2 regions of the Alkalibacillus sp. S2W genome follow, and region 1 is predicted to be linked to the other one. Evidence: a T-box and tRNA genes for the amino acid it is inferred to sense, from the RefSeq annotation. Region 1 holds a T-box; the other holds one or more tRNA genes.

Region 1 (6,190 bases):
CAAATATTAACCCTCCGCTTAGGTCATATACAGATCACTTAAGCGGAGGGTCTTTAATTTATTGGCTAATGCGTTCCACATTACCCATATATGGTTTTAACACGTCTGGAACGGTTACAGATCCATCATCGTTTTGATAGTTCTCTAAAATCGCGGCGACCGTTCGTCCGACTGCTAGGCCTGAACCATTTAAAGTATGCATGTATTCTGGTTTGCTGTTTGCTTCACGACGGAAGCGTAAGCCAGAACGTCTTGCTTGGAAATCTTCAAAGTTCGAACAAGAAGAGATTTCTCGGTAAGTCTCATAACTCGGAATCCACACTTCAATGTCGTACTTTTTCGCTGCTGTGAAGCCCAAATCACCTGTGCACATATTCATCACACGATATGGTAATTTTAATTGCTGCAACACTTCCTCAGCATCATTTGTGAGCGACTCTAATGTCTCATAAGACTCTTCAGGTTTTACAAGTTGAACGAGTTCGACTTTATTAAATTGGTGTTGGCGGATTAAACCACGCGTATCACGGCCAGCTGATCCCGCTTCACTACGGAAATTTGTGCTAAATGCCGTGAATTTCTTCGGCAGATCGTCAGCTGTTAAGATCTCATCGCGGTGATAATTCGTTACGGGAACTTCAGCTGTTGGAATTAAGAAATAATCCCATTCTTCTAGTTTGAATACATCTTCACCGAACTTCGGAAGCTGACCAGTCCCTGTTAGACTATCGCGATTAACGATTTGTGGTGGCATCATTTCTTCATAACCATGACGGTCTGAATGTAAGTCCATCATGAAGTTAATTAACGCTCGTTCTAGACGTGCACCTAGTCCTTTATAAAAGGCAAAACGACTGCCTGTCACTTTAGAAGCACGTTCGAAATCAATAATGTCTAACTCATCTGCAACATCCCAATGTGGCTTAACATCGAAATCAAATGATGGCACTTCTCCCCATTGTCTTACTTCAATGTTATCATCCTCGGTTTCACCAATTGGAACTGACTCATGAGGCACATTTGGAATCGAAAGCATTAACTGATTTAATTTCGTCTCGACTTCATTTAGTTCATTGTCGATCTCTTTAATGCGATCACCTACTTCACGCATTTCTTGGATTAAATGATCTGCATCTTCTTTATTTTTCTTCAGTTGAGAAATTTCTTTGGAAACTTCATTTCGACGTGCTTTTAACTCCTCTGATTCTTGGATGTAAGCACGGCGCTTTTCATCCCAATCAAGAAACTGATCGAGATCCGTTAAATCTTCTCCTCGGTTTTGCATCTTTTGTTTCACTTCATCAAAATTGTCACGTAAAAACTTCATGTCTAACATACATTTAACCTCCCTAATATCGTTAATCCAATAAAAAAACGCCCCTTTACTGCACATGCAGTAAAGGGACGAGTATAACCCGCGTTGCCACCCTTGTTGAAGGATTTAACCTTCCAACTTGTACAGTCATAACGGGACTGTTTTCCGGGTAAACTTACGTCATCATTCAGTTCACCTGCTCCAGGATGGATTCGCGGTCTGTTTATACTAGTTCACAGCCACCACTAGCTCTCTGAGATAAACACTTACCACTACTAATTCCTATCAGCGCAATTGATTCATTATTATTGTAGCTTTTAATATACCTTATTTTTTAGACAGAAGCAAGTTTTGATTGTTCTACCATATCGATAAAATAGGCCATTAAGCGATGATCATCAGTCAGTTCTGGGTGAAATGCTGTGGCTAAATAATGTCCTTGTTTAGCCGCAACGATTTTATCATCATAGGTAGCTAAAACTTCCGTATCATGGTGTACATCAAGAATGTAAGGGGCACGAATAAACACTGCTTCAAAATCATCTGCCACCGCCTTGATCTCAAGAGGCGTTTCAAAACTTTGTTTTTGACGTCCAAACGCATTACGAGCCACTGTCATATCCATTAAGCCTAAATGATTGTCATCATCATTTTCGATCTGTGAAGCGAGTAATATAAGTCCTGCACACGTTCCAAAGATTGGTTTACCAGCTTGACCAAATTGGACAAGGGCATCAAAAAATCCGTAACGATCAATTAATCGGCGCATTGTTGTGCTTTCGCCACCAGGTAAAACTAACCCATCGACAGCTTCTAATTGCTCTACTTTTTTAATTAACACAGCATCGTGACCACATGCCTCAATGGATTGGATATGTTCACGGAATGCTCCTTGTAAACCTAATACACCTATTGTTGCCATGATAAGACTCCTTTACTCACTACGATCTTGCATACGATCGTTACCTTCAAGCGTTGATGTTTCAAGACCAGGCATTGCTGTACCTAGATCTTTAGATAACTTAGCAATTAACTCATAATCTTGATAATGGGTTGTTGCTTCGACGATTGAGCGGGCGAATTTCTCTGGATTTTTCGATTTGAAAATACCAGAACCAACAAATACGCCGTCCGCGCCTAATTCCATCATAAGCGCAGCATCAGATGGCGTTGCAATGCCACCAGCTGCAAAGTTTACGACGGGTAAACGTCCTTCTTCTTGGACTTGCAAGAGTAATTCATATGGGGCGCCTGTTTCTTTGGCATACACCATTAGTTCATCTTTTGCCATATTCTGAACGTAACGAATTTGTGTTTGGACTTCACGCATATGACGAACAGCTTCAACAATATTACCTGTTCCTGGTTCGCCTTTCGTACGTAACATAGAAGCACCTTCACCAATTCGACGTAACGCTTCACCTAAGTTTCGGCAACCACAGACAAATGGTACGGTATAATCGTTTTTATCAATGTGATAAATATCATCTGCAGGTGTTAATACTTCACTTTCATCAATATAATCTGCACCCATTGCTTCAAGCACGCGCGCTTCCACAATATGACCAATTCGTGCTTTAGCCATCACTGGAATACTCACCGCATTTAATACTTCTTCAGTCACTGTTGGATCTGCCATACGAGCAACCCCGCCTGCAGCACGAATATCTGATGGCACACGCTCTAGAGCCATAACAGCAACAGCACCTGCTTCTTCTGCAATCTTAGCTTGTTCAGCATTCACAACGTCCATAATGACGCCGCCTTTTTGCATCTCAGCCATTCCTCGTTTCACACGATCTGTACCGACATTTGACATATGAGCTCCCCCTATAACCTATCAATCTGTATTTAGTTAGTTAAAACTTAAATATTAATAATGAAAATAGTGTTGAGTTGTTGGATTGTGAGAAGCGAAGGTGGTGACTCCTGCGGGAATAGCACGAGTCTCGAGACCCCACAGGCCAGGCTTTTCGGCCGAGGAGGCTCGAGCCGTGCCCGCGGAAAGCGTCCACCGAAAGCGGATCACAATATCAACAACGGATTTAACAGATGTTATTAAGCAAATAAGCCTTTGATACTATTAAATAGTCCAACAAAGAAGTCACCAATTGCTTGTAGCATTAACATAAACCAATTTGATTTCTCGACACCATCATTGGTTTCAACTGGAACTGAAATAGTAGACTCATCTGATAAAATATTACCATAACTTTGTTCTCCATCATATGTTAACACTAATTTGCCAACTTCTAAACCTTCTTCTACTGGCGCCTCAATCGCACCTTCATCATTTAAAACATCTTCATTAATTTGATAATTCACTGAATACTGGTCCTTTTCACCTTCACGAATCATCGCTTCAATCGGTTCAGCAGACGCAATCTCAATTTCTTCTTCTTTACCATTTACTACTGGAAGCGTTGACTCACCTTCGATTTGATGACCTTCCTCAAATAATGTTTGATTTGAAAAACTATTAAAGCCATAATCAAGTATTTTCTGTGTTTGTTCGAAACGTGCTTCGACACTATCTGTCCGCATGACAACTGAAATTAATCGTGTCCCGTCACGTTTAGCTGTTCCTGTGAAGGTGTGACCTGCTAATTCTGTACGACCTGTTTTTAGCCCATCTAAGCCCTCATACGTATATTTTGCTATATGACCTGGCATACCAGGAAGCATCCAATTGTAATTAATCATTTCATTGCCTTCGAATTCTTGCGTCGGAACACTTGATATTTCTAAGGCCTCTGGATAATCATTGACTAAATGATAAGCAAGCTTGGCCATTGATTTCGCAGAGATTAAGTTATTATCGTCAGGATTTGTTCCCTCAGGATAGTTTTCACCTAAACTACTATTAGATAAACCAGTCGAATTAACGAACTCTGCATTTTCTAAGCCCATTTCCTTTGCTTTTTCATTCATCATTTTAACGAATTCGCCTTCTGAGCCTGCGATTAGCTCAGCTAATGCAATAGTCGTCGCATTATCTGAATAAATCGCCATGGCATCGTATAACTCTTGAACTGTGTATTCATGGTCTAAACGAAGACCAACACCGGAAAATGAATTATTAGCTGAAATTGAATAAGCATATTCACTGATTTCTGTCTTTGTATCCCAATTAATTTCGCCATTTTCAACAGCTTCCCACACTAAGTATTCTGTCATAACCTTCGTCATACTTGCTGGTGGTAATGCAATATCTGATTCTTTTTCAAATAATATGTTTCCTGTTTCAGCATCAACTAAAATCGCTGATTCTGCTTCAACATTAATTTCAGCATGCGCTGTTGTCACGCCTGTCATTAGTAAACTAAACACCATCACCGTTAATACGAGGATGCGTGTCAGGTATGTCTTTGTCTGTTTCATTCTCGGTTCCCCCATGTCTCTTTAATCCTTTTCGACTCAATTCTGCACCGTTTTTATTATACAATATTTTAAGCCTAACCACATCGCCAATTTAAAGAAATTTTAAAATGTGAGTATTGACTTAAACAAGATCGACTATTTATAAAACAAAAGTCACTAGCTACATATAGCTAATGACTCTATAAGATTTCTTCAATATATAAATCTTTTTCATCAATAAGATTTAAAATTTCTTTATTCTTCCTTAACCGAACGAGCGGTCTAGTAGGATAACGTTCATCTGTGAAGACAATCGTTCCATATTCACTATTTGATAGTTTAACTTCAGTTCCGTTTCCGAAATTAACAAAACACCTAACAAGTTCATTCAGTACTTCCGTATCCAATTGTGTTAATTGGTCTTTTCGCATTTCTTCAATAACTTTATAAGGCGATTGCTTTTGACGATACATTCGCTCAGAAGTCATTGCATGGAACATATCTGCGACAGCTAAGATTTTCGCAAACCGATGCAACTTATCCATTTTGACACCTAATGGATAACCCGAGCCATCTAACCGTTCATGGTGCTGTAAGATGGCAATTTTGACATCTTGGTTAAACGGTTCCTTTTCTAGTAAGCGATAAGACTCAATAGGATGCTTTTGAATTTGTTCGTATTCATTATAGTCTATGGATCGTTCTTTTAAATAAACGTCTTTTTGCGACTTTAACATCCCTAAATCTGATAAATAAGCAGCTAATGCAACACCATGACGTTCACTCTCGTCATAGCCAAGTCGTTTGGCTAAATACGTTGAAATAACAGCCATCGCCACCATATGATAATACATATAGAATTTCGGATCATTATAATGATGCAGCTTTAAAATGACATCACGCTTATCCTCAGCTTGCTCTGTTAGGGGCAAAATTAACTCGCGAATCTTTTTCGAATCAAGTGGAGTACGGTAATCCCAATTCTCAAAAATTAATCGTGTTTGTTTAACGACATCCACGAAGTGCTCGAAAAATGGTAACTTTTGAAGCGATTGTTGTTCTTCTTCAGTTAACTCTTCCGCTTCAAACTCTTCACCCGTGACAAGTTTATTAGCCACTTCAACTTCATTAATCCTGAATTTTTCTAGCACTTGGATATGAATAGGATCCACAACTGTATTGCGTGGAATAATAGGTGTCACCGTATTTCCTATGACATCTTTTGTAACTACACAGCCTGGCACAATTTGTTGTGGATGCACTTTCATAACCTAACACCTCTATTACTCTTCTTCAGGAGATTCACCGTCTTCTAGTGTTTCTTCTTCTTGATCTTCTATTTCGTCTTCCGTTTCATCTTCTTTTTCAATGCGGGCAACAGTCGCTACTTCTTCCTGATCACCTAAGCGAATCAGTTTAACCCCTTGCGTATTACGACCTGTCGTTGAAATCGATTTTGATGACATACGAATTAATACACCATCAATCGTCATAATCATTAAGTCTTCTTCACCT
Region 2 (6,190 bases), 460 kb from region 1:
TCTCACAGGTAGGTTGCCCACGTGTTACTCACCCGTCCGCCGCTCGTTCCACGAGCGTCCACCCCGAAGGGCTTCAGCTCGCTTCCCGCGCTCGACTTGCATGTATTAGGCACGCCGCCAGCGTTCGTCCTGAGCCAGGATCAAACTCTCGAATTAAAGTGTTTGATTTGGCTTATTGTTGTTTCTTATTTCGTCTCCGCTTTCTTCCTATTAACAAATAAGAAGAAAAACGAATTGACGACAGGCTATTTTGTTTAGTTTTCAAGGTTCGATGTATTTATATGGTGGGCCTGAGTGGACTTGAACCACCGACCTCACGCTTATCAGGCGTGCGCTCTAACCGAACTGAGCTACAGGCCCATATATGGAGCGGGTGATGGGAATCGAACCCACAACATCAGCTTGGAAGGCTGAGGTTTTACCATTAAACTACACCCGCAAGATCTATTATATATAAATGGTGCGCCCGAGAGGAGTCGAACCCCTAGCCTCTTGATCCGTAGTCAAACGCTCTGTCCAATTGAGCTACGGGCGCTTATTGCGACAAACACTATAATATCAAACATAATAAGTGATTGCAAGAATAAAATTAAGTTTGTTAAATGGTGCGGCCGAGAGGATTTGAACCTCCACGGGGAAAACCCCACTAGGCCCTCAACCTAGCGCGTCTGCCGTTCCGCCACGGCCGCAAGTTATAGGCTTAGAAAGTTCAATAGATCCTCTTAGAATGACCTTACCTTTATTCTATAAAATCAATCTATTGATTAAAAGACATAAAAAAAGACTTAATTTGATTTATTGAATTGTAAAAAATGTTGGCTGGGCCAGTAGGATTCGAACCTACGCATGACGGCACCAAAAGCCGTTGCCTTACCGCTTGGCCATGGCCCAACTTAATATAATATGGCGGTCCGGACGGGACTCGAACCCGCGACCTCCTGCGTGACAGGCAGGCATTCTAACCAACTGAACTACCGGACCAAGTGACCCGTACGGGATTCGAACCCGTGTTACTGCCGTGAAAGGGCAGTGTCTTAACCACTTGACCAACGGGCCATTTTAATGGCGGAGAAGGAGGGATTTGAACCCTCGCGCCGCTTACGCGACCTGCACCCTTAGCAGGGGTGTCCCTTCAGCCACTTGGGTACTTCTCCATGGCTCCAGCGGCAGGATTCGAACCTGCGACCAATCGGTTAACAGCCGATTGCTCTACCTCTGAGCTACGCTGGAATATTTTCAAAGTGTTAATTGGCTCAATGCAGAAATTATTATAAATTGTTTCGCCATCCATGTAAAGTGTTTTTTTACATTTTATTTCGTTTTCAATGATGCTTTCTCATGATGTAAAACGCTGACGTTTTTCAGCGACATTTAGTATCATATAACATCTTTATTTTCCTGTCAATTAGTTCAATAGAAATTAGTTTATTTTTGGGCAAACTTTTTCATCGTTCTTTTGACAGCTTTCATAATGTATCATTTAACTAAAATGATTGTCAATCACCTGAAACCAATTCTTTAATACGACCTCCACACTTACTACAACGATATTTTTGTGTATTAATACGTCTTTTGCGCTTAAAGATCAATTCGCAATTTGTACATTTATATTGTAATCGCTGCTTACTTACTTCTGATGGAAGTTGTTCACAAAAGCGTGGGGAATCTGTTTGTTTCATTAGCTCACGGAATTCGTGACTACGATGATGAAATGGTTTGACTTCAATATGTAGATGATAATGGCAATTATATGATAAATATAGGTTTTAACTACTTGTTGGGTTTTAATTATAAACAAATCTGCTTTACACAAGAGTTTTGTTGCATTCTTCGTTTCTTTATTTGGTTTTAACTTATTATTTACCTCTTTTTTTTATTTCCTTTAACCATTCATTCGGGTCTTTACTTTCACCTTCTATATCACTATGCTTAACATCAAATTCATCATCCGATTTAATAAAACACATAAACTCACTTCCATAAGAAGTGACACTTATATCCTCTAATTTATGCCTTACATCTTGTTCCCAAAAGGTTGGTGTATTTATTAACCCTAACGATACAAGCTTGTCGTCAATTCTTTCAGTTATGGGTTCGTTATTATTTAGTGGATACTCACTAATATGTCGGAATTTATCAGCAATTACAAAGAATCTCTTAATATCCACATAACGAAGGCTTCTTAAAGTATCAAAATGCGTTAAGATTACAGATTCTTCGGTCTCTTCCTCAATAAAAACATTTGTAACTCCATTAAATATGAAATTGATTTTCGCATCTTCGTGTTCTTCAATCAAATCCCCTAATACTATGGGAAAAATCCTTTCACTAAAAAACTCAACAGATAGTTTGCTGATTCCTAGATATTGGTTTATAACCTCTAACTTCTTCTTATGTTGTTCTACTCTACTTTCTAAACGTCTCATTTTTATTGCTTGTAGAGTGTTCCCAATATAAGGTGTCAGTTCAGCACTAGTTTGAAATAAATCTATTAAAGGTCTATCCACTTTTTCCTTCAACCAATTAAACTCCATAAAAGTCATCCCCTTTATACTTGCTTCACTTAAAAATATCATAATGGACCGGTTACACTTAATTGGACAGTTTCACTAAGGTCATATACACTTGGTTCAAATATAAAAACTGAGGAGAAAACATATGACCAAACGTCAAAGAAGATCGTTTTCAAAGGAATTCAAAGAACAATTAGTACAGCTTTATACGTCAGGAAAACCTCGTGCTGATATTATTAAAGAATACGAATTAACGTCTTCCACCTTCGATAGGTGGGTCAAGCAATACCGTGATAGCGGGTCCTTTGAAGAAAAAGACAATCGGACACCTGAACAGGAAGAACTTATACAACTACGCAATAAAAATCAACAACTGGCTATGGAAAATGATATTTTAAAGCAAGCCGCGCTGATTATGGGACGAAAGTAGATGTGATTCGTCAAAACCGTCACAAATACTCGGTATCAGCAATGTGTGACGTCCTACAAATTCCTAAAAGTACGTACTATTATGAATCTAAAGCTCGTGAGAACACCGAGAACGAACTCGTAGAACAGATTGTTCAACTATTTAAAGATAGCCGACAAAACTATGGTCAACGAAAAATTAAAGTTGAACTCGCTAAATTAGGGTGGACCGTCTCTCGACGTCGCATCGGACGGATTATGAAAGAACAAGGTTTAGTATCTAAGTATACGGTTGCTCAATTTAAACCCATGAAATCCCAAGCTAATGAATCTGAGATTGGCAACTCATTGAACCGTGAGTTTGATCAATCCGAACCACATAAAGTGATGGTAAGCGACTTAACCTATGTTCGTGTTGGGCATGGCTGGCATTATATTTGTGTGCTTATCGATTTATATAATCGTGAGATTATTGGACATAGTGCTGGCCCCCATAAGGATGCGGGGTTAGTTCACCGTGCATTTGCATCTGTTCAAAAAGATCTTCGTCAATTTCAATTGTTTCACACGGACCGGGGAAGCGAATTTAAAAACACGATCATTGATGAGGCTCTTAATTCGTTCGATATTGAACGATCCCTGAGCAACAAAGGTAATCCGTATGACAATGCTGTTGCTGAAGCCACGTTTAAAGCCATCAAAATAGAGTTTGTTAGGGGTTCCCATTTTATTAACCAACAAGAACTTGACCTTGAATTATTTGATTTTGTGAACTGGTTCAATCACATTCGCATCCATGGTTCACTGGATTACTTAACACCTACCGAATTCAAGTCGAAAGACCTTAACGTTTTTGTCTAGTTTAGTGTTGACATACCATAATTTTGATAATTAAATTAGTTATTTTTTACGAATTCTCTCCTATTTAAGTTATTATATATATAATAGGAAGAAACTCTATTTTAGAAGGTGATAATTTGACTTCATATAAATTCGCTTTGCGTAGTAGCAAATCAACTTTAAAAACGGGTCAGGATATACATATGTGTCACATTGTTGTATTGAATGACAAAGGGCTATTTAAAGTCCATCCCGTTTCTAATTTTCTATATACAAAAAGAGGTGCGAAGTATAATACATTGAAGAGCAGAGGTCAGATAATCACTTCGTTTTTAAATTGGCTAAATAAAAATATATTTATATTCGATGAGTCAGAAGCTAGATTATCAACATTAGACTTCTTCAAAGTAGAATATTACCTTAACCAATTAGTATCTGAAAATAAATCCGCAGTTACTATCAATCATAACATACTTGTATTAAGGGATTTTCTATTTTATCTAGTCGAAATCAGAGTGATAAATAATCCTTCCACGGTTTCAGAAATACAAACAAGAAAAGTAGATAGATTCAATAATTTTTTTGACCTTTATTCTAAACCAAATTCAAGCGAGAGTGACGATTTAATACACGAAATACACCCTAATTATATAATAGAGTTCCTACAATTAGCATACAAATACACAAATCCTATTGCATTAGGTGTTTATATGCAGTTTTTTGGTGGACTAAGGCGTGGTGATGTTGTTAATCTCACCAGGTCCAGTCTCAAATCAAGAGGGGCCTATGGTGAATTAGGTCTTGAAGCTATAATAAGAAATAGAAATCTTCGACCAGACCTAATTGATAGCGATGGAACAAACGATGTAAAAAAACCTAGAAATCAAGTCATTTTTAGCAATAAATTGTTAGCGAAATTTTATGAAAGTCATCTAAAAAGTTACAAAGATAATAGTGGCAATAACGCTTTATTTGTTGATTCCAATAAGATGCCAATGTCTGGAGCAACTTATCAATATTACTTTAATAAATTGAAAAGCATATTCATAGAAAAACTCTTAAAGAGTAATAATATTGAAGTATCAACATATGGACTTTATTTAGATAGCAAACAATGGAGTACTCACATTGGACGTGGAACATTTTCAAATTGGGTCGCAGAAACTACAAGCAATCCTTTAGATGTAGCAATAGCTAGAGGAGATAAATCAGTAGAATCCTCTCTCGTTTATATGGAAAAAAGTAAAACATTCCTTGATGGTGTAAATAAGGTGATTAATTCAATGTATGATGAAGCGTGGTTTTCAGAATGAAAGGTGTGAAAAAATGTTTTTTACAAAAGTAGAATTGAAAGAAGTTATTCAACAATTAGAAGATGAAGTCTCGATTAAAGATATTAGAATGATATTGAAAAAAGATAAATCCCAGATTTCATATTTAATGAAGAATTATATGAATCACTATTATTCGAAAGGCAATAGATACTTTGTGAAAAAGGAAGATTTTATCCAATTTTTGAATAAGCATAATAACTATCATCTTCTAATAAAGAATAGCCCTCTATATATTTCAAGTGACGAAATAAAAGAAGAGTATAGTGACTTGTTTTTTAAATACGATATTTCAGAATTGAATAAAGCTCTTAAACCAAAAAGAATTAACCTTGATGGTTTTAAAAAGATGTATAAACTCCCCAGAAAAGAGGTAAAAGAGTTCTATGAAAAAAGAAAAGAAAGCCTCAACAAGATTGACAATTCTTCTAATAAGTTAGAGCAATCATTTCAAGAACTTCAATGGAACGAAAATTATATATATCATACAGTATTAAGGAAAGAAATGGGCTGTCCAGATTGGTATTTACCTCATTTAGTTAAACATAATAAATTACCTAAATCTATCATATTCAGTAATCATCGTGGCTATTGCTTTATTCATAAAGATGATATAAATAAAGCAAAAGATATGTATAGCAACAAGGAAGTGTTTGGCAGACATTCCTTTATTGACTACTCAAATGAAAAATCCCCTTATGATAGGTTTTTGAATATTATAAATAATCAAAGTATGGAACACGAACTTCCAAGAACCCATCAACTATATGATGATTTTATTCTTCACTTTATAAATCACAGTAAAACACATTATAAAATGAATGCTATTGCTAACCGTGCAAAAGCTTATGTTTCACTTCGGAACTTATTGACTAAAGAAGTTTATCTCTTAAGTAATAAAGAAGTCGAATTTCTATTTCAACAAGATATTTATAAAACACACAAGGAAAATATAAAATCGTTTTTATCCTTTGTTAAAAGCCGTGAAAGAACGCAATACAATGTGATACCTCAAATTAAAAATATAAACATCAAAGATAAAAATAAACACTCTATATATAGTAAAAATGAGTTTTTTAAGATGTATAGACACGTAAT

The links. A T-box is a leader RNA that pairs with one kind of tRNA and senses whether it is charged. The one in region 1 lies ahead of serS (serine--tRNA ligase), so its partner is inferred to be a tRNA-Ser.
Region 2: it has a tRNA-Ser gene. The T-box ahead of serS (serine--tRNA ligase) is inferred to sense a tRNA for this amino acid. The anticodon was not compared.

The regions. Positions count from the first base shown of each region.
Region 1 is NZ_CP177234.1:8,767-14,956, reverse strand. Features, by position in the region: gene serS (serine--tRNA ligase) at 59-1,336, opposite strand; T-box leader at 1,398-1,613, opposite strand; gene pdxT (pyridoxal 5'-phosphate synthase glutaminase subunit PdxT) at 1,650-2,237, opposite strand; gene pdxS (pyridoxal 5'-phosphate synthase lyase subunit PdxS) at 2,250-3,134, opposite strand; gene ACKXGF_RS00050 (hypothetical protein) at 3,195-3,377, shown strand; gene ACKXGF_RS00045 (serine hydrolase) at 3,374-4,696, opposite strand; gene ACKXGF_RS00040 (HD-GYP domain-containing protein) at 4,876-5,943, opposite strand; gene gyrA (DNA gyrase subunit A) at 5,959-6,190, opposite strand, start outside.
Region 2 is NZ_CP177234.1:467,675-473,864, reverse strand. Features, by position in the region: rRNA gene ACKXGF_RS02645 (16S ribosomal RNA) at 1-156, opposite strand, end outside; tRNA gene ACKXGF_RS02640 (tRNA-Ile) at 283-360, opposite strand; tRNA gene ACKXGF_RS02635 (tRNA-Gly) at 366-439, opposite strand; tRNA gene ACKXGF_RS02630 (tRNA-Arg) at 459-535, opposite strand; tRNA gene ACKXGF_RS02625 (tRNA-Leu) at 604-689, opposite strand; tRNA gene ACKXGF_RS02620 (tRNA-Gln) at 817-891, opposite strand; tRNA gene ACKXGF_RS02615 (tRNA-Asp) at 905-981, opposite strand; tRNA gene ACKXGF_RS02610 (tRNA-Glu) at 985-1,056, opposite strand; tRNA gene ACKXGF_RS02605 (tRNA-Ser) at 1,064-1,154, opposite strand; tRNA gene ACKXGF_RS02600 (tRNA-Asn) at 1,156-1,230, opposite strand; gene ACKXGF_RS02595 (zinc ribbon domain-containing protein) at 1,497-1,679, opposite strand; gene ACKXGF_RS02590 (hypothetical protein) at 1,857-2,534, opposite strand; one part of gene ACKXGF_RS02585 (IS3 family transposase) at 2,659-2,908, shown strand; one part of gene ACKXGF_RS02585 (IS3 family transposase) at 2,908-3,782, shown strand; gene ACKXGF_RS02580 (hypothetical protein) at 3,899-5,074, shown strand; gene ACKXGF_RS02575 (hypothetical protein) at 5,088-6,190, shown strand, end outside.